One region of the Paenibacillus amylolyticus genome, then DNA from elsewhere that is predicted to be linked to it. Evidence: predicted binding sites of a transcription regulator. Region 1 holds the regulator's gene; the other holds the start of a gene.
What was found. The regulator LexA, encoded in region 1, represses DNA repair genes until DNA is damaged. The targets are predictions, from matches to a motif close to CGAACATATGTTCG.
Positions count from the first base shown of each region.

Region 1 (9,214 bases):
TCTTCCTTATACGTCAATCCGTTACCAAAACCCCATCCAGCCTTGGTACCAAAGCCGGTAGCCGCAATACCTAATGTGCTATTAAATTTGAAACGGTCCGAGAACGGAACGGAATCCGGGTACAGCTCTTTGAGTTTCTTTGCAGCGTCATACAGTTCATCCCATGTGGTTGGGATCGCAATGTTATTTTCTTCAAAAACATCTGTTCTTACGATTAATGTATAATCTGGCCATACTTCTTCATGCAGACCCGGGAGTACATAATACTTGCCATCTTCCTGTCGAAGTCCTTCGATTTCTTCTTCCAATCCCCATTTTTCCACTTTATCCTTGAAGTTGGGCATCAAATCAATATAATCACTAACGGGCAGAATCGCACCGGAAGATACAAAAGCAGATTCTTCACCAGGATAGGTCTTTGGAATAACCAGCGGTGCATCACCAGAACTGATTAGAAGAGATCTCTTCTGAGAATAGTCACTCATAGGAACAATCGTTGGCTCAAGTGTAACACCAGTCATTTCAGTCATCTTTTCGAAAAGCAACCAGTCTTTTTTGTACGGATAGGTAGGTTGATCACTATACAGTATCGATAGATTAAACGGCTCAGTCGCCTTGAATGTATCCCCTACATTGTACGTCTCCATCGCTGCCTTGGTTTGAACTTCTGTGACGTCACCTCCTGCTCCATTACCGCTGCTACATGCTGCCAGAACAACGGTCATCATTGATGCCAACACCATTTTACCAACAAACTTACGTGGCTTTTGATTCATTTAGGTTATCCCCCTGAATTTGGTTTAAGTTGACCTTGCCTTAAAACTTTTTAATCAATAAAAAGCGAAGCGCTCGCCTACAAGCTTTCTGAAAGAAAGCTGCATCGGAAGCATATGCTATCACCGGATTTTCCCTTTTAAAAAGGGAATCGAAAAAATCTGGGGATAACAGCGATTAAAAGGTTATTCTGTCATCGGAGTGTTCCGTGTAAATCATCTTTAGTTCAATTTATATAGCTGCTACGTATTACTGTTTAACAGACCCTAACATGATACCGGTTACAAAGTATCTTTGGACAAATGGATAGATGGTGAGTATCGGCAAGATGGTTAATACCATCGTTACTGACTTAATATTGGCAGCAATCTGTGTCAGGTTATCAGCTGAGGTTGCACCGGCAGATGCCCCACTTGTCGCTCCTGCAATCATATTGCGCAAATAAATGGTGACAGGGAACAGTTCTTTTTTGTCCAAATACAGAAAGGCTGGGAACCAGGAATTCCAATGACCTACTGCGTAGAACAGCACCATGGTTGCCATAACGGCTTTACTAAGCGGCAATATAATGCGTAACAAGATCCCGTAGGTGTTCAAACCGTCAATGGAGGCAGCTTCCTCCAGTTCTTCAGGCATATTTTCAAAAAATGACTTCATGATCAGCATGTTGTATATGCTAATTGCGCCAGGAACAACAAGTGCCCACATGGTGTTGTTGAACCCAAGGGAATTAATCAACACATAGTTTGGAATCAATCCACCACTGAAGAACATCGTGAATACGGCGAACATCGTCAGAAACTTGCGACCCATCAACCTCTTTTTGGACAGGGCATATGCGAAAATAGTCGTCATAAACATGGAGATTAACGTACCTACTACAGTGTAGATAATCGTATTTTTATAATTCGTCCAGAACATGCTGTCACGTGAGATGGTCTTGTATGTCTCCACATTGAATCCTCTTGGGAACAAACTAACCTTACCCGAATTAATATAGGACTCACTACTGAAGGATTGTGCCACGACATTTAAGAATGGATAGAGCGTTATAAATACCACGAACAGCAGAAAGATGACATTGAATACTTTAAATACCTTGTAAGATCTGGATTCCTGCATGGTGCTCCTCCTTTACCATAAGCTTCTTTGTGTCAGTCTGCGTGAAATGGCATTTACGGAGAACACCAGAATCAGACCGATCAGCGATTCGAACAAGCCAATTGCGGTAGCATAACTGAAGTTACTGGATTCCAGTCCCACCCGATACAGGTAAGTGGAGATCACATCAGATGTCTCGTAGATAAGCGGATTGTACAAGAGTAAGATTTTTTCAAATCCAACTGCTAGGAAATTACCCATGTTCAAAATCAATAACGTCACAATCGTTGGCAAGATCCCTGGTAACGTTACATGAATCGTTTGCTTCCACCGATTGGCACCATCGATACGCGCAGCTTCATACAAAGAATCATCAATGGTTGTCAGTGCAGCCAGATACAGAATTGCCCCCCAACCCATACCCTGCCATACCTCAGAAGTGATATAGATTGTTCTGAACCATTCAGCCCGCTGCATAAAAGGAATATTGTCTCCGGTGAAGAAAGCCACCAGTCCATTAATGGAACCATTCACTGCTGTCAGCTGCAGGATCATACCCGCAACGATAACGATGGACAGAAAATGAGGCAGATATGACGCGGTCTGTACAAACTTTTTGAATCGTTTACTCTTCACTTCGTTAAGCATCAAAGCAAAAATGATTGGAACCGGGAATGTAAAGAGCAATGCAAGTCCGCCCAACATCAGCGTATTACCAAATACTCTCCAGAAGGTAGGGTCCTCAATGAACATTTTGAAGTATCTTAATCCAACCCACGTTTCTCCAAATATACTTCCCCCGGGAACAAAACGTCTGAACGCAATCACATTACCAATCATCGGCCCATATTTGAAAATAAGGAGATAGATGATGGGAAGGATTAATAGTGAATACAGCTGCCAGTCTTTGCGAAACAAGGTTGCTGCCGTTCGTAATCTGCTCTCTTTACGTAAAGATGTCATGGTTAACGTTGTTTTAGCGGTTTCCGACTCCATGTGTTTTCACTCCGATCCAGGACTTGATAAGTAAGAGTAATTCATGTACAATCTCCATCGTTTCTCCTCTTGTAGAAGACAACAACTCCTTTAACTTCACCCCCACTACCAAATAGATAATTGCTGAATGTAAGCGATATCAATTTGGTGTATTATGTAGAATCACACAATCCAAGGTGCTTCACATCATTCATTAGCACTTACTAAGTGGTGTGATTTCCAAATCGGAAGAAGATACTCTAAAATATTAAGCGCTTACAATAAATCAAAATAATAAGCAATAACTCCCTGCTTCCATTTAATGAAGTAAGTCAAAAAGAAATTGCTTTATGACAATCTAAATACTAGTCATACTAGTATGTTAGTTATATTCTAATCCAGCTTCCCCCTAATTTCAATAACTTTTAGTAAAAAAAATGGAGATCTCTTTTAACAAGGTAATTTACTCAACTAGCTCAAATAAAAAAACATTGGTAACTTCAAGAACGACATCATCGTTCATTGAAGCTTCCAATGTTTCAGGGTGCTGAGGAAAGATGTTATAACTGATTCCGCTTAGAACTTAGCAATAAGCTGATTTAATTCCGATAAATGTGTTATTTCATGGTCTGGCGCATACTCTTCATTGTTGGTCTTATGCTCACGGTTAATCCATACGGATTGGATGCCAGATGATAAAGCACCACGAATATCAGTCGTTAACTTGTCTCCAACCATCATGCTCTCTTCGGGTTTAACACCCAGTTTACTCAAAGCATGTTCAAATATCGACGGATCTGGTTTTCCTTTTCCGAAGTTACCCGAGATAATAATCTCATCAAAGAAAGGAGTCAATTCAGGTACACCATCCAACTTCTCTTGTTGCAAAGCAGGACAACCGTTTGTTAACAACAACAGTTTGTACTTTCCTTGTAACTGACGCAAGGTATCCATCGTTTCTTCGTATACATGAGGTCTGGATCTCCGTTCTACTCCAAACTGTGCGGCCAGTTGTTCAGCAAGATCTTCCCGATCTATACTCAACTTCAACAAGCCACGACGCCATGATTCTTTACGGTAAACTGGAGCAAGTTGTTCCAACTGACGGAACTCAGGTTGATCCCCACCAGTAAAGTTAGCCCAAAGGCCTTCAAACGGATTGATTCCAATCATTTTAGTAAAAGGAAAGGTTTCATATGATTCATACAGTCCACGTGCCTCATTACGAACAGCTTCTTCAAGTTCTTCTGGTTTAACCCCAGTCTCTTTCGCTGCGATTAGACAAGTCTCATGAAAAGCTTCTCGAACACTACGGTCATCCCATAATAAAGTATCATCTAGGTCGAACAAAATCGCTTTTAACGCCATTCCGATCATCTACCCCTTTATGCAATAATTACTTTTCGACGGTTTCCACGGTGATCTGGTGTGCTTTTGCAAACTTCAGCAAACGTTCTGCAATCGCATCTGTATCGTAACGGTTCAATAACTTGGTGAACACCCATCTTTTCCCGCGACTGTTATGTTCGATAACAACTGTACCTGGTTCAATTCTGAATTTGACGATATCGTCAACCCCAATTGAACGTTCACGATTACCCTTCGTCGTTATAATCCGATTACTGCTAATCTTGATGTATGGACGTCGAAGCATGAAGATGACTGCCAAAAATACGTAAAGCAGCATGGTCACCCAGTCCCAAGTTGTCATTGGAGCTTGCACAAGGAACGTGCTCATAAACAGATACAAAAAGGCGAGACCAATCAAAAATATAGGGAACAAAAGACTGCGTCCCTTAAAGACTTCTTCACCTGGTGTACCTGTGATTGGTTGACCACTTTTTTTGCGTTGCTGATTTAACTGCTTGGAATTTTTCTTAACCGTTCTCTCGAACGAACGCGACATGAGAATCCCCCTTATGTGTCTTTGTATCGGCTTACATAATTGCAAACCTACATTTCCCCCTATAAATTGTACACTCAAAATACCAGGAAGAAACCTAAATATCATAATGATATCATTAGGTTTCGTTAGTGTTTGAGTTTGCCTTGGTGGCCTTTGTCATTCTCATCATCAACAATCTCAATGGTATCCAGTTGTTGTCTGAAATTGCTGCGAATATTACTCAAATAAATCTCTCTTAGCTCGGCACGTTCAGCAAGCTCTTCCTCCGACAATCCAGTGGACTTTTGCTTACGAGCCAATTCGTTAATGCGTGCTACCAGACTATCTATATCCAAGCTTGTCCCCTCCAAAAATACAAAGTCATATTAACTTTGCCATTATAAAGGCTGCTTGTCAAGCTGACACGCGCTAACACTCATTGATGTGCATTTTATTCTGCAAATTGCGGTAGAGCTAGTACTTGTCCCACTTGGATGGAAGTTGTATGAAGTTGATTCACTTTCTTAATTGCTTCTATATATATACGTGTATCCATATTCGTCGGTTTATGTTCCAAAGAAATACTCCATAATGTTTCCCCTTGTGAAACAGCTATCTTTCCTCCAGGCAGAACAGCATTCTCATTGCCGGCAAATACAGTTAAAACGGTGCTGCATCCAATAAATATAATCATAGAGGTAATGACTACCTTTAACATCCATGAAGAAATCTTGAAACGCGCTAAAACCTTCTTGTAGTTCCCTATGTTAGACTTCACCAGTTCCGAATTCATTGGTTCATAAATGCTTTGATAAGTAGAATATCTCATTAAATACCCGCCTCCAAACGTTTGTTCCTATCTGTTGGAATCAATATAACACGAACACTTGTTTTGTTCAATAGATTTTTAGAACAATTGTTCGCTTCTTTTTTGAAGGAGAAATATCTTATTTCAAGTCCTTTTACAAAACATTTGCAGTATTATGCTCTGACTTTTGGACAATTTCTGTTCTATAAGCTAAAAAACACTGATTTAATGCTATTTTATTTAGAACTTATGTTTGTACGAACGGAGGTTCTATGTTATAATTTTCCCAAACGTTACTAAAATGGGGTTGATACGGTATGTCGAAGATATCCAGCAGGCAGCAGGCTATTCTGGAGTTTATACGAAATGAAGTCCGGTTGAAGGGGTATCCTCCTTCCGTACGGGAAATTGGTGAAGCGGTTGGACTGGCTTCCAGCTCAACAGTACATGGACATTTGGATCGTTTGGAGAAAAAAGGTTTGATCCGACGCGACCCTACCAAGCCAAGAGCCATTGAGCTTTTGAGCCAAGAAGAATCTGAGCATTCTCATCAATTTGCTCATAGCGTTGCACGTATTCCTGTTGTTGGTAAGGTTACAGCCGGGGTTCCAATCACTGCAACCGAGAACATTGAAGACTACTTCCCTCTTCCTACACATTATGTAGGCGAACAGAAAGTGTTTATGCTTTCGGTAGTCGGAGATAGCATGGTGGAAGCTGGAATCGTTAACGGAGATTACGTTATTGTCCGTCAACAGCAAACTGCTGATAACGGTGATATCGTCGTTGCAATGACTGAAGACGATGAAGCTACAGTGAAAACGTTCTATAAAGAGAAAGATCATATTCGCCTTCAACCGGAGAATGCGACCTTCGAACCTTTACGTTTGAAACATGTTAGTATTCTGGGTAAAGTCATTGGCCTTTTCCGAGATATTCATTAATATTTAACTTGAGTAACAAAACTAGATGTAATGAAATACGAAAGAGGTTATCCTGATCAACAGGACAACCTCTTTTTTTCATGTTTATGTTATTTTAGCGGCTAATTATTCACTGCGTTTCAGAACACTCTTGTGATGCGAGAACACATCAAAGCTCTGTTGTCCGTGATATGAGCCCATACCGCTCTCTCCTACACCACCAAACGGGAGGTAGTGTGAAGTCATATGAGAAAGTGTGTCATTAATACATCCCCCACCGAAGGATACTTGATTCAGAACCTGATCCTGCAGCTGCTCATCCTGTGTGAAGAGATATAGCGCCAATGGTTTTGGCCGGCGAACAATCTCATCTAGCATAGGATTCAGGTCACTGTACGTAAATACAGGAAGAATCGGACCAAAGATCTCTTCTTGCATGACAGCTGATTCCCAGTTCACATCTCCAAGTACAGTCGGCTCAATGAGCAACTGCTCTCGTACAGAACGTCCACCAATCAGCGTTTTGCCATCTGTTAGGAATTTCGACAACCGATCAAAGTTACGCGAGTTAACAATATGCGGGAAATCAGCGTTCTGTAACACATCGTCCCCAAATTTATCTTTGATCTCTGCGCCAATCAGATTGATCAATTCGTCATGAACTTGTTCATGTACAAGCAAATAATCCGGAGCAACGCAAGTTTGGCCTGCATTCAGGAACTTACCACGAACAATACGCTGGGCCACCAGCTTCAGTTCTGCATCGTTATGGACAATAGCAGGACTCTTGCCCCCTAGCTCCAGGGTTACAGGAGTCAAATGCTCCGCAGCTGCCTTCATAACAATGCGACCAACACCTGTGCTTCCTGTGAAGAAAATATAATCAAACTTCTCTTTCAACAATGCTGTACTGGCTTCAACTTCCCCTTCCATAACGGCGATATACTCCTGAGGGAAGATCTCCTGAATCAGATCATATGTCAGACGAGATACCGCTGGTGTTAATTCAGAAGGCTTGATAACTGCACAGTTACCGGCTGCAATTGCTCCAATCAGTGGACCAAAGGCCAGTTGGAAAGGATAGTTCCAAGGTGCAATAATAAGAGCCACTCCGTATGGTTCAGGGTAAATGGTGCTCACCCCATCCGGCATAGCCGAATTGGTTGGGACTTGTTTTGGTACAGCCCATTCCTGCAGGTGTTCTAATGCAAAATCCAGTTCACCCAGAACAATGCGAATCTCGGAACCGTAAGCTTCCGCCTCTGATTTGTTCAAATCTGCCCGAAGTGCATCTTGAATCCGTTGCTGATACTTTTCAATTCCTTTTCTAAGCTGTTGAAGTGAATTAATCCGATACTCAATATTTTTAGTTTGTCCTGTATAAAAAAATGTACGTTGATCTGTCACCAGTTGTTTTGCCTGATCCATATTAACATCTCCAATTAATTATTTAAAATTAAATTGTTTAAAATTTAATTAAAGTATACCTCTTCTATATGAAACTTTCAACATACAAATGAAACATCCATTTGTATGTATTTGAACGATGGTTGGAATTTTAAATGAGTGAATGCTAGTATTCCTTTCTATTTCATGGCTATCAGAATTTCTAAGGAAGTTTGATTTAAATCTTTTGCTTCAGACAGTTTAATATTAATGAAAAGTGAGTTTTGCGATTATCTAAATCGACGAACGAATATGTTTGTTATAAAGGTAAGCCTTGGTCACAGATAAACACAAAAATGTTACGTGGGCAAGTGAAGAAGAATCAGGGGACATGTTTTGGCAATTTGCTTTCAGATGATTTATCCATTCCCGGCCACAACTTCACAACGAGCAGATTTTAATCCAACAACTACATCTGAGAGCTGTCTTCGAAGAAAGGGTTAAATAATATCAAATCAACTTGTACTACTTCTATTAAAAAAAGTCATCTAGTATCTCACTCATCCGCTGCATTTCATGATCGTCCAAATCTGTTTAGATTGGATATACTATTTAATCAGTTGGAGGAATTTTTGGAAGTTACGTTAGTAGATCTGTAGGGGAAGAAATACAAATCACAATGTAATATATATCATAATTTTACATAGAATTATATGGTATTTTTAGAAAGTAAAGTTTTATAATTCATTCAAAAAAATTTAGGAGGTATTTACATGAAAAAGAAACTAGCCACAATTGGAGCGCTCACTGCTATAGTAGCAAGTATTGCTGTTCCAGCATCACTTGCTTCTGCCTCATCTTCTGTTCAAGGTTCTGTAACTGCACAAAGTGTTACGATTCAGGCGACGCAAAAATATGTGAGATATTCAGATGCTAACAATAAGTATGGAGATGCGAAGTATGTTCCAAAGACATATACTTATGCTGATGGAGTTTGGTATGGAGTACTCAATCTAGCATCTACTACCTACTCAAACGGATTATATTACGGAAACTATGAAGGTTACGTAACGAAAATGGAGTAATTTTGTCATCACAATAAAATTCACGTATATTAAATATAACAATACTAAAAGAAGGCTTCTGAATTCTAAAGTGTACCCTTTGTAAAGGACATTTCGAAAAAAAACTAGGCAACTTGTTGAAGCTGCTGTCTGTATTTTACAGGCGGCAGCTTTTTCAAATTCCATTGCCCTCGATAATGATTGTAGTACGTCATATAACTCTTAATTTCTCGTTTTACTTCTTCTAATGTTTCGCAATCTTTGATATTCGTTTCATCCTTAAAATGCCCAAAGAACG
Region 1 covers NZ_CP145892.1:4,012,821-4,022,034, forward strand. The annotation lists gene V6668_RS17810 (extracellular solute-binding protein) at 1-776, opposite strand, end outside; gene V6668_RS17815 (carbohydrate ABC transporter permease) at 1,024-1,896, opposite strand; gene V6668_RS17820 (ABC transporter permease) at 1,909-2,838, opposite strand; gene V6668_RS17825 (HAD family hydrolase) at 3,427-4,218, opposite strand; gene V6668_RS17830 (hypothetical protein) at 4,247-4,756, opposite strand; gene V6668_RS17835 (DUF896 domain-containing protein) at 4,882-5,091, opposite strand; gene V6668_RS17840 (LysM peptidoglycan-binding domain-containing protein) at 5,187-5,564, opposite strand; gene lexA (transcriptional repressor LexA) at 5,861-6,487, shown strand; gene V6668_RS17850 (aldehyde dehydrogenase) at 6,593-7,894, opposite strand; gene V6668_RS17855 (hypothetical protein) at 8,626-8,937, shown strand; partial or broken gene V6668_RS17860 (IS3 family transposase) at 9,042-9,214, opposite strand, start outside.

Region 2 (9,214 bases), 800 kb from region 1:
GGGAGTCAGGACCCTGCACTTGGTGTACAACTGCCGGTTAAGGTTGTCGTGGCGAACATTCTGGCTGAGATCATTTTGTTGTTCGTAGACGATGTCTATAATGCGCTTGAGTCTGGTGGCACCTATATTGTATCCGGCATTTGGAAGAACAAAGAGCAGGTTGTGCATGATGCACTGGTAGCCTCCGGATTTGAAGTGAGTGCGATCCACCGTGATGAGGATTGGCTGGCATTTGTAGCCAGAAGGGGGTAACGTATGGACTTTTGGAATTCGTTCTTTCGTTATCCGATCGATCAGCTTCCGTTTTTCCTGCTGACCATTCTGATCGCATTTACGGTGCATGAATTCTCGCATGCGTATTTTGCTAACAAATTTGGTGATCCAACAGCGAAGCTGTTGGGTCGGGTCACGCTGAATCCGGTTGTACACTTTGACTTGTTAGGTGTGCTGCTGCTCATTATTGCCGGCTTTGGTTGGGCACGTCCAGTTCCCGTTAATCGGGCTAACTTCGACAAACCTAGATTGATGGGCATCATCGTATCTGCAGCAGGGCCTCTGAGCAATCTGTTGCTCGCGATCATCGGTACAATCATCTATGCTTCACTGGTTGGTTCGGGAGCACTCGGTGGGATTGATAATGAGCGTCTGCTCACAGCAATCACGACGTTTTTCGCTATCTTTAACTTAACCAACTTTTTCCTGTTCCTGTTTAACTTGATTCCGTTGCCACCACTGGATGGTTATCGGATTCTAGAGGATCTACTGCCACCTTCAATCAGCCTCAAGCTGCAAGGGGTGGAGCAATGGTCTATTTTTATCTTCCTATTAATTCTTGTTATACCTCCGTTGCAAAATGTGACGATTCAACCTTTGTATGAGTTTGCGCAAACGATGTATGTGGATCTGGCAAAGGTGATTATCGAATTATATCGCTAAAAGCGCATTGTTTATGAACCGGAATACTGGTCATAAACACGTAAAAGTTGTATGATCATCTGTGGCGATTGGATTCACGCCTGCCATCAGGCGGGGTGAATTCCAGTCATAACAGGACAGAATGGGTGGATTGACTAATGCAGCGATATTTTGTATCTGCAGAACAGTTTAATGAACACGCTGTGATTATCACAGGTGATGATGCACGCCATATTGGCAAGGTCATGCGTGGTAAACCTGGAGATAAACTGATTGTCAGTGACGGAAACTCCAGAGAAGCACTCGTGGAAATTGAGAGTATTGAAGTGGGCCAAGTGACAGCCAATATTGTGGAACCTCTCGAGATGGACCATGAAGCACGGATTCGTGTAACCGTGGCACAGAGTTTGCCCAAGGGCGACAAGATGGAAACAGTCATCCAGAGATGTACTGAGATTGGGGCGGTATCATTTGTACCCTTCCTATCAGAACGTACGATTGTGCAATATGATGCCAAGAAAGAAGGCAAACGGTTGGAGCGGTGGCGGAAAATTGCCAAGGAAGCTGCCGAACAGAGTCACCGGAATCGTATTCCATCCGTCGAGCAGCCGCTTTCCTGGAAAGGGCTGTTATCTTCTTTTGAGGGCTATAGCCTTGTATGTTATTGTTATGAGAAAGAAAATGGTAAACAGCTGAGAGATGCATTGAAGCCGTTTATAGAGCAGCTTGCACCTGATGCAAGTGCAGAAGTTTTGATCGTGGTTGGACCGGAAGGTGGATTTTCTGAGAAGGAGACGGCAGAGGCTGATCAGGCAGGTGCTGTATCTGTTGGACTGGGCAAACGCATTTTGCGTGCTGAGACAGCTGGAATGGCAGCACTAACTTGCGTGCTATATGAATCCGGAGAAATGGGAGGAATGTAATTATGCCATCCGTGGCGTTTTACACCTTAGGCTGCAAAGTTAATTTCTATGATACAGAGGCGATTTGGCAATTGTTCAAAAACGAAGGTTACGATCAAGTGGACTTTGATGAACAGACAGCGGATGTATACTTGATTAATACTTGTACAGTAACCAATACCGGCGACAAAAAGAGCCGTCAAATTATTCGTCGTGCCATTCGGCGCAACCCGGAGGCGATTGTGGCCGTTACAGGCTGCTACGCGCAGACTTCTCCGGCAGAGATTCTGGACATCCCAGGGGTGGATCTGGTTATCGGTACACAGGACCGTGACAAGATTCTGCCATATGTTAATGAAATTCAGGAGTCCCGTCAACCCGTTAATGCAGTGCGTAATATTATGAAAACCCGTGTATTTGAAGAAATGGATGTACCTGATTTTGCTGATCGTACCCGAGCTTTCCTGAAAATTCAGGATGGATGCAATAACTTTTGCACGTTCTGCATCATTCCGTGGTCGCGTGGTCTCTCACGCAGCCGTGAGGCGAACAGCATTATTCAACAGGCGCATCAACTCGTACACGCCGGATACAAGGAGATTGTTCTGACCGGTATTCATACAGGTGGGTATGGCGATGACATGGAGAACTATGATCTGACCGATCTGCTGTGGGATTTGGATAAGGTAGAGGGTTTGGAGCGTATTCGAATCAGCTCGATTGAAGCCAGTCAGATTGACGACCGTATGCTCGACGTGATCAAACGTTCCGATAAACTCGTTCGTCACTTTCATATTCCGCTGCAAGCGGGTGATGATACGGTGTTGAAACGCATGCGCCGCAAATATACGACAGAAGAGTTTTACAACAAGATGCTTCGCATTCGGGAAGCAATGCCGGATGTAGCGATTACAACAGACATCATTGTTGGATTTCCAGGTGAGACGGATGAGATGTACCGTAATGGCTATGAGTTGATGCGGAAGATCGGTTTTTCCGAAATGCACGTATTCCCTTATTCCAAGCGTACGGGTACACCAGCAGCACGAATGGAAGATCAGGTGGACGAAGAAGTCAAAAATGCACGTGTGCATGAACTGATTGACTTGTCTGAACAGATGCAGCTGGAGTACGCTGAGCCGTTTGTTGGACAGGTACTGGATGTTATTCCCGAAGGTGAAGCCAAAGGCCGCGAGGGAAGTGGCAAGCTGCACGGTTATAGCGACAACTACATTCAACTGGTCTTTGACGGAACGATGGATATGGTCGGTAAAGTGTGCCGAGTCAAAGTGGTTAAAGCCGGCGTCAACGAGAGTCAGGCTACGCTGGTACGTGTGCTGGAAGAGAATCTTAAGTCCGCCGCGATGTAATCGAGGCGTCAGAAACAAGGATTTCATTTCCTTGGGGAGCTTACCCGGGGAGATGAGGTCCTTCTTTTGCAAAAAATAAGATAAAGATATCGAAGTTGATGGGGGAGAGCACGATGAACAAAAAAGAAATTTCAGCAGGCGGAGTTGTTTATAGAACAGGGGAAGACGGACGTCTTCAAATTCAGCTTATCGTAGATCGTTATGGTAAAACAACTCTCGCCAAGGGCAAAATGGAAGATGGAGAAACAATCGAACAGACGGCACTGCGCGAGATTTTGGAAGAGACAGGTATGGTGGGCCGCATTGTAGAGCCGGTTGATATCATTGCTTACACGTACCAACATGCAGATTTTGGCCCGGTGGACAAAGAAGTTCATTATTATCTCGTTGAAGCCGAGAGTGGTGATCTACAGCCTCAGATTGAAGAAATCAAGGGTGTGGATTGGTATGCTCCGGAAGAAGCATGGTCCTTACAGCAGCAGAGCGGATATGATAATAACGATGATATCTTGCGTGTAGCCCTGAACAAGTTAGGCGTTAACGTATAACGCACTATTGTTCGAGTCAGTTAGCCGCGCGCTCTGTGGGTCTGGATAGGCAGATCATCAAGCCACGGGTGACTTCGCCGCGGGGGCGTGGACCGGTGGTTTTTTGTGCCAGATTGGCAAGTAACAGAACGGTAAAGCAAGCAGTGAACTGGTGATGTTAAAAAGGGTCTGGGCATGCGCAATCTGTGCCCCGTTGTCCGCTGACAGCCAAGCCGAAGCTGCATGCAGCTGGCCGATCAGCGGCATAAACAGCAGCGCTCCCGCAATGTTTAATACAACATGGGAGGCTGCGACAAATTTGCCTGCGGATGCTCCACCCGCGGCAGCGATTACAGCGGTGATACAGGTCCCTACGTTGGATCCGATCACAATGGCGATACCGATCTCCACAGGTAATACCCCTGTGGCTGCGAGCGTAATCGCCATGCTAATGACAGCAGCGCTACTGTGAATGAGCGCTGTCAGACAGGCACCTGCCAGGAAGCCCCACCACAAGCTGTCGGCCGAGCGGTCAAGAAACCATTGAAATACGCCCATGCTCCGCAAGGGTAAGGCAATGGATTGCATCACCTGAATACCTGTCATAACAAGTGCAAATCCCGCAGCTGCGAGGAAGCTGTACTGGATGTTAAACAGAGTCTGACGCGTGCGTTCAGGAGCGGCCAGATTGCGTTCACCAAGAACAACAAACATGGCCCAGCCCGTCAGCGACAGGACGAGTAGCGGCAGGGAAGCACGTCCGATCTGCAGTCCGACCAGCTCCGTTGTCAGGCATGTCCCGATGTTGGTGCCAAGGATGATGCCGAGCGTGCGTCCATAGGTAATTAATCTGGCATTAGCCAGTCCAATGGTGAGTACGGTGACCGCAGTACTGCTCTGTAACAGGGCTGTTGCGCCTGCACTGAAGGCCATGCCTTTCCATGGAGCAGAGGTGGCACGATTGAGCCAATCTGCCAACATGGGCCCTGCCATGCGTTGCAAGGCCGTTTCCATCAGCTTCATGCCACCAAAAAAGATAATAAGCCCATAGAGTAAGGGCAATATAACATCTCTAAACATAGAAATATCATTCCTTCCGTCCGGTTCCTTAACTCATCCTATGAGTAAGAAAAGACAACCATGACAAGCCTAAAGGAATTCAGAGGGAAGCGACCTAAATTACCCCACCCCAATTCGAAAGATACGGTGATTCGTGCAAACGTAGTGGAGGGGACGAAATCGAATCTGAAGAAGCGAAGCGTGCGCCTTTGTCTCCGGATTTTCCCTTTAAAAAAGGGAATCAAAAAAATCTGGAGACAACAGCGATCGGAAGATCGATTCGAACCCGGAACGCCACCTGCGCGCCGCACCAAACCTATCTTTTGAACTATTAAATTAAAGGAAGTGGATCTACCTTGCCATCAGTTACACTCGAACGCAGTCGCAAAAAGCGGCTTGAACATGCACATCCATGGATATTTAACAATGAAATTGCCTCTGTTGACGGAAACCCGGAACCGGGAGATCTGGTCAATGTATTGAATCATCAAGGTCGCTATCTGGCGACAGGTTATTACAATCCTGCATCTCAGATCACTGTAAGGGTTGTAGCGTATCAACCTCTGGAGTCCGAACAGATGGACACCGCGTTTTTTGCAGCGCGTTTCCGCGATTGCTTGCGTCACCGGGAACGTTTTATCCAGGATGGAGAGGCATACCGTCTCGTTTACGGCGAAGCTGATTTTCTGCCAGGCTTAATCGTTGACCGATTCGGCAGCATTCTCGTTGTACAGTTGCTTACACTTGGCATGGATCGTTGCCGTGAAGCCATCGTACAGGCACTCATTGAAGTAATGCAGCCGGAAGGTATATACGAGCGCAGTGATGTCTCGATTCGTGAACTGGAAGGTTTGGAGCAGACCAAAGGTCCACTGTACGGAGATTGCCCAAGACATGTCACGGTTACAGAGAATGGACTACTAATTAAAGTGGATATCGTGGAAGGGCAGAAGACAGGTTACTTCTTCGACCAACGCGAGAATCGTGCAGCCATCGAACCGCTTATGAAGGGTTGGGGCTACAAGAGTGGAATCACACTACAAACGACCGAGCAGGATGGCACAGAGCAGCTCTTGCCTGTGAATAAAAGTGGTAAAGTAGTTACATTCCCATATTGGGATGGTGCCACTGTACTGGAGTGTTTCTCACACACGGGTAGCTTTACGTTGAATGCTTGCAAGTATGGAGCCAAAAAAGTGACTTGTCTTGATATTTCGGAGCATGCCATTGAGAGTGCACGAACAAATGTGGAGCTGAACGGTTTCACTGACCGGGTCGAGTTCGTAGTTGCTGATGCATTCCAGTACTTGCGTGAACAAGTGAAAGGGCTGGATGAACGTACCTCACGTGCACGTGCAGGCGAACAGAAAGTGGATACATCCAAAGCGCTTGCAGCTGGCGGTAAAACATTTGATGTGGTCATCCTTGATCCTCCTGCATTTGCCAAAACGAAATCAGCAGTTAAAGGTGCATGTCGCGGTTATAAAGATATCAATCTGCAAGGAATGAAACTGGTCAATGAGGGTGGATATTTGGTAACAGCCAGCTGTTCGTATCACATGCGTCCTGATCTTTTCTTGGACACGATTGCTGATGCAGCGGAAGATGCAGGCAAAGTGCTTCGTTTGATCGACTGGAAAGCAGCCGGTAAGGATCACCCACAAATTTTGGGCGTGGATGAAGGACATTACCTGAAATTTGCTATTTTCGAAGTGCGCAGTAAAAAGAATTAATCGTATGATTTTCGTTCCAATCAAGTATAGATCAAGTCAAAAGTCCACAGTGTGATAGCTGCGGGCTTTTTGCTGTTTTGCTGTGTTAACGGAGATGATCTCCGGTTTTACCGGATAGTGGCAAACGTATGTTCCGAACCAAGTCAGATATGTTATACTGGGAATTAAAATCTTGTACGTGTGGTTTGGAGGATTAGACATGTCCGTTCGTTTTGTTATTGGCCGGGCAGGCAGCGGCAAAAGCTCGCTGATTACCCGGGAAATTACATCCCTGCTTCAACAAGAACCGCAAGGCACACCTTTGATTTTGCTCGTTCCCGAACAGAGTTCTTTTCGAACAGAGCAGGCATTGGTGTCTTCTGGAGCAATTAAAGGTACGATGCGTGCAGAAGTGCTTGGCTTTCGCCGTTTAGCCTATCGTGTAATGCAAGAAGCAGGTGGTTCTGCTCGTATTCCGATTGGAGCCGAGGGCAAAAAGATGCTGCTCTATAAAGTAATCCAGCGTCGTAAGGAAGAATTAAAGCTGTTTGGTGCATCCGGCAGCCAGCTGGGTTTTATAGGCGAATTAAATGACTTATATAGTGAATTTAAACGTTATGAAGTTGATCCATCATTGCTGGAAGAAGGGATGTCTGGAGGGAATACCTCATCCACTTCGCCGATTCTGGAGGACAAGTTGCATGACTTGAATCTGATATATCGTGACTATGAACAGGAACTGACCAATTTATATATTGATGATGAAGACACGTTGACCGAGCTGACAGATCGTTTGTCGGAAAGTGCATTGCTGCAGGATGCCCAGATCTGGATTGATGGTTTTCAGGGATTCACACCACAGGAGATGAGTGTGATTGGTCGGCTGATGTTGCAATCCTCATCCGTGACGATTGCCCTGACATTGGATCGCCCTTATGATCATGGTGCGCTGCCTGGAGAACTGGAACTGTTCTATCCTACGGCGAGTGCCTATGCGCGCCTGAAAGGGATGGCTGACGAACTGGGTGTACCGAGCGATATAACCGTGCTAGATTCGGAGATTCCACCGAGATACAAGGATCGTCCGGGACTTGCTCATCTGGAGGCTGGTTTCGACCGCCGAATTCGTTGGAAAAGTGATGGCCTTGATTCCGGAATCCGACTGGTTGCAGCGGAGAACCGACGAGCTGAGATGGAGGGAGCACTGCGTGAGATGCGGCGTCTGGCGCAAAACGAAGGTGCGCGTTATCGGGACATGGCGGTACTTGTTCGTCAGTTGGATACCTACGCTGATATAGCTGAACCTCTATTCAGGGATTATGGCGTACCCGTCTTTCTGGACCGCAGAAGAAATGAACTTCATCATCCATTATCCGAGTTTATCCGTTCCGCACTGGATATTGTTCGGCGCCACTGGCGTTACGAGGATGTATTTCGTTGTGTCAAAACGGATCTGCTGCTTCCGCGTGATGGTTCCATCACTCGTGAAGATATGGACCAGCTTGAGAATTATGTACTGGCTTGTGGTATTCACGGGTATCGCTGGACTGACGGCAAACCGTGGAAGTATGTACCAAGCCTGTCGCTGGAAGACAACGGTCAGGATGGCCGTAGTCGAGGACGGGACCAGATGCTTTCTTTAATGGAGAGCTGCCGAACGGTCATTACAGATTCTTTGGGTGTTTTTGAGAAACGAATGAAAAAGGCAAAGACAGCCAAAGCCCAGTGCGAGGCACTATACAGATTGCTGGAAGATGCTGAAATCCCATGGAAGCTGGATAACATGTCTGCTGAAGCTAAGGCACAAGGTGACCCCGAACGGTCGAGAGAACATCGGCAGATGTGGGGAGCTGTGCTGGATTTATTGGATCAGATGGTCGATATGATGGGGAATGAACGGCTGGATATCACGCTGTTTGCCGGGATGATTGAGACCGGATTGACGGAACTGAAGCTGGGTCTGGTACCACCAGCACTTGATCAGGTATTGGTTGGTTCTATGGACCGTACACGACTTCAGGACATCAAATACGTATTTATCCTTGGCGCGGTTGATGGTGAATTACCTGCCGTACCTCAGGATGATGGCGTATTAACGGAACTGGAGAGATCGTTACTGACGGAAAGAGGCGTGGCGCTTGGACCAGGTGCAACAAGGCAGATGCTGGATGAACGTTTCCTGATCTATACGGCACTTACAGCGGCAAGCAGCCAGTTGTGGCTGAGTTACCCGGTTGCTGATGATGAGGGGAAAGCACTGCTTCCTTCCGAGATTGTCCGTCATGTACGGAAGATGTTTGGTTTACAAGAACAGCCATTGCTCGCTCAACCGCCGGTTGCGAACTCGGAAGAAGCGCATTGGTCCTATGTCACCCATCCGGGTCAGAGTCTGTCAACGCTCATTGGACAATTGCGCAAATGGCGCCGCGGAGAAGAAATCCCTGAAATGTGGTGGGCGGTCTACAATTGGCATGTATCTCGAGAGACAAGCAGACCTCAGCTGGAACGGTTGATGGGATCAATCTTTTATCGTAATCGGGCATTACCACTACGTACAGCTACCAGTCGCAGACTGTATGGTACAGAGGTGAGGACGAGTGTCTCGCGAATGGAGCGGTTCGTCGCTTGTCCGTTCTCCCATTTTGCTTCGCATGGGCTGCGTCTCAAAGAACGGCAATTGTACCGCCTTCAGGCTCCTGATATCGGACAGCTGTTTCATGCTGCACTAA
Region 2 covers NZ_CP145892.1:4,816,837-4,826,050, reverse strand. The annotation lists gene prmA (50S ribosomal protein L11 methyltransferase) at 1-252, shown strand, start outside; gene V6668_RS21465 (site-2 protease family protein) at 256-936, shown strand; gene V6668_RS21460 (RsmE family RNA methyltransferase) at 1,074-1,838, shown strand; gene mtaB (tRNA (N(6)-L-threonylcarbamoyladenosine(37)-C(2))-methylthiotransferase MtaB) at 1,841-3,187, shown strand; gene V6668_RS21450 (NUDIX hydrolase) at 3,301-3,735, shown strand; gene V6668_RS21445 (Na/Pi cotransporter family protein) at 3,793-4,794, opposite strand; gene V6668_RS21440 (class I SAM-dependent rRNA methyltransferase) at 5,130-6,506, shown strand; gene addB (helicase-exonuclease AddAB subunit AddB) at 6,706-9,214, shown strand, end outside.
Region 2: a site for LexA is predicted at 6,628-6,641, ahead of addB (helicase-exonuclease AddAB subunit AddB). Genes of this name have one in related genera too.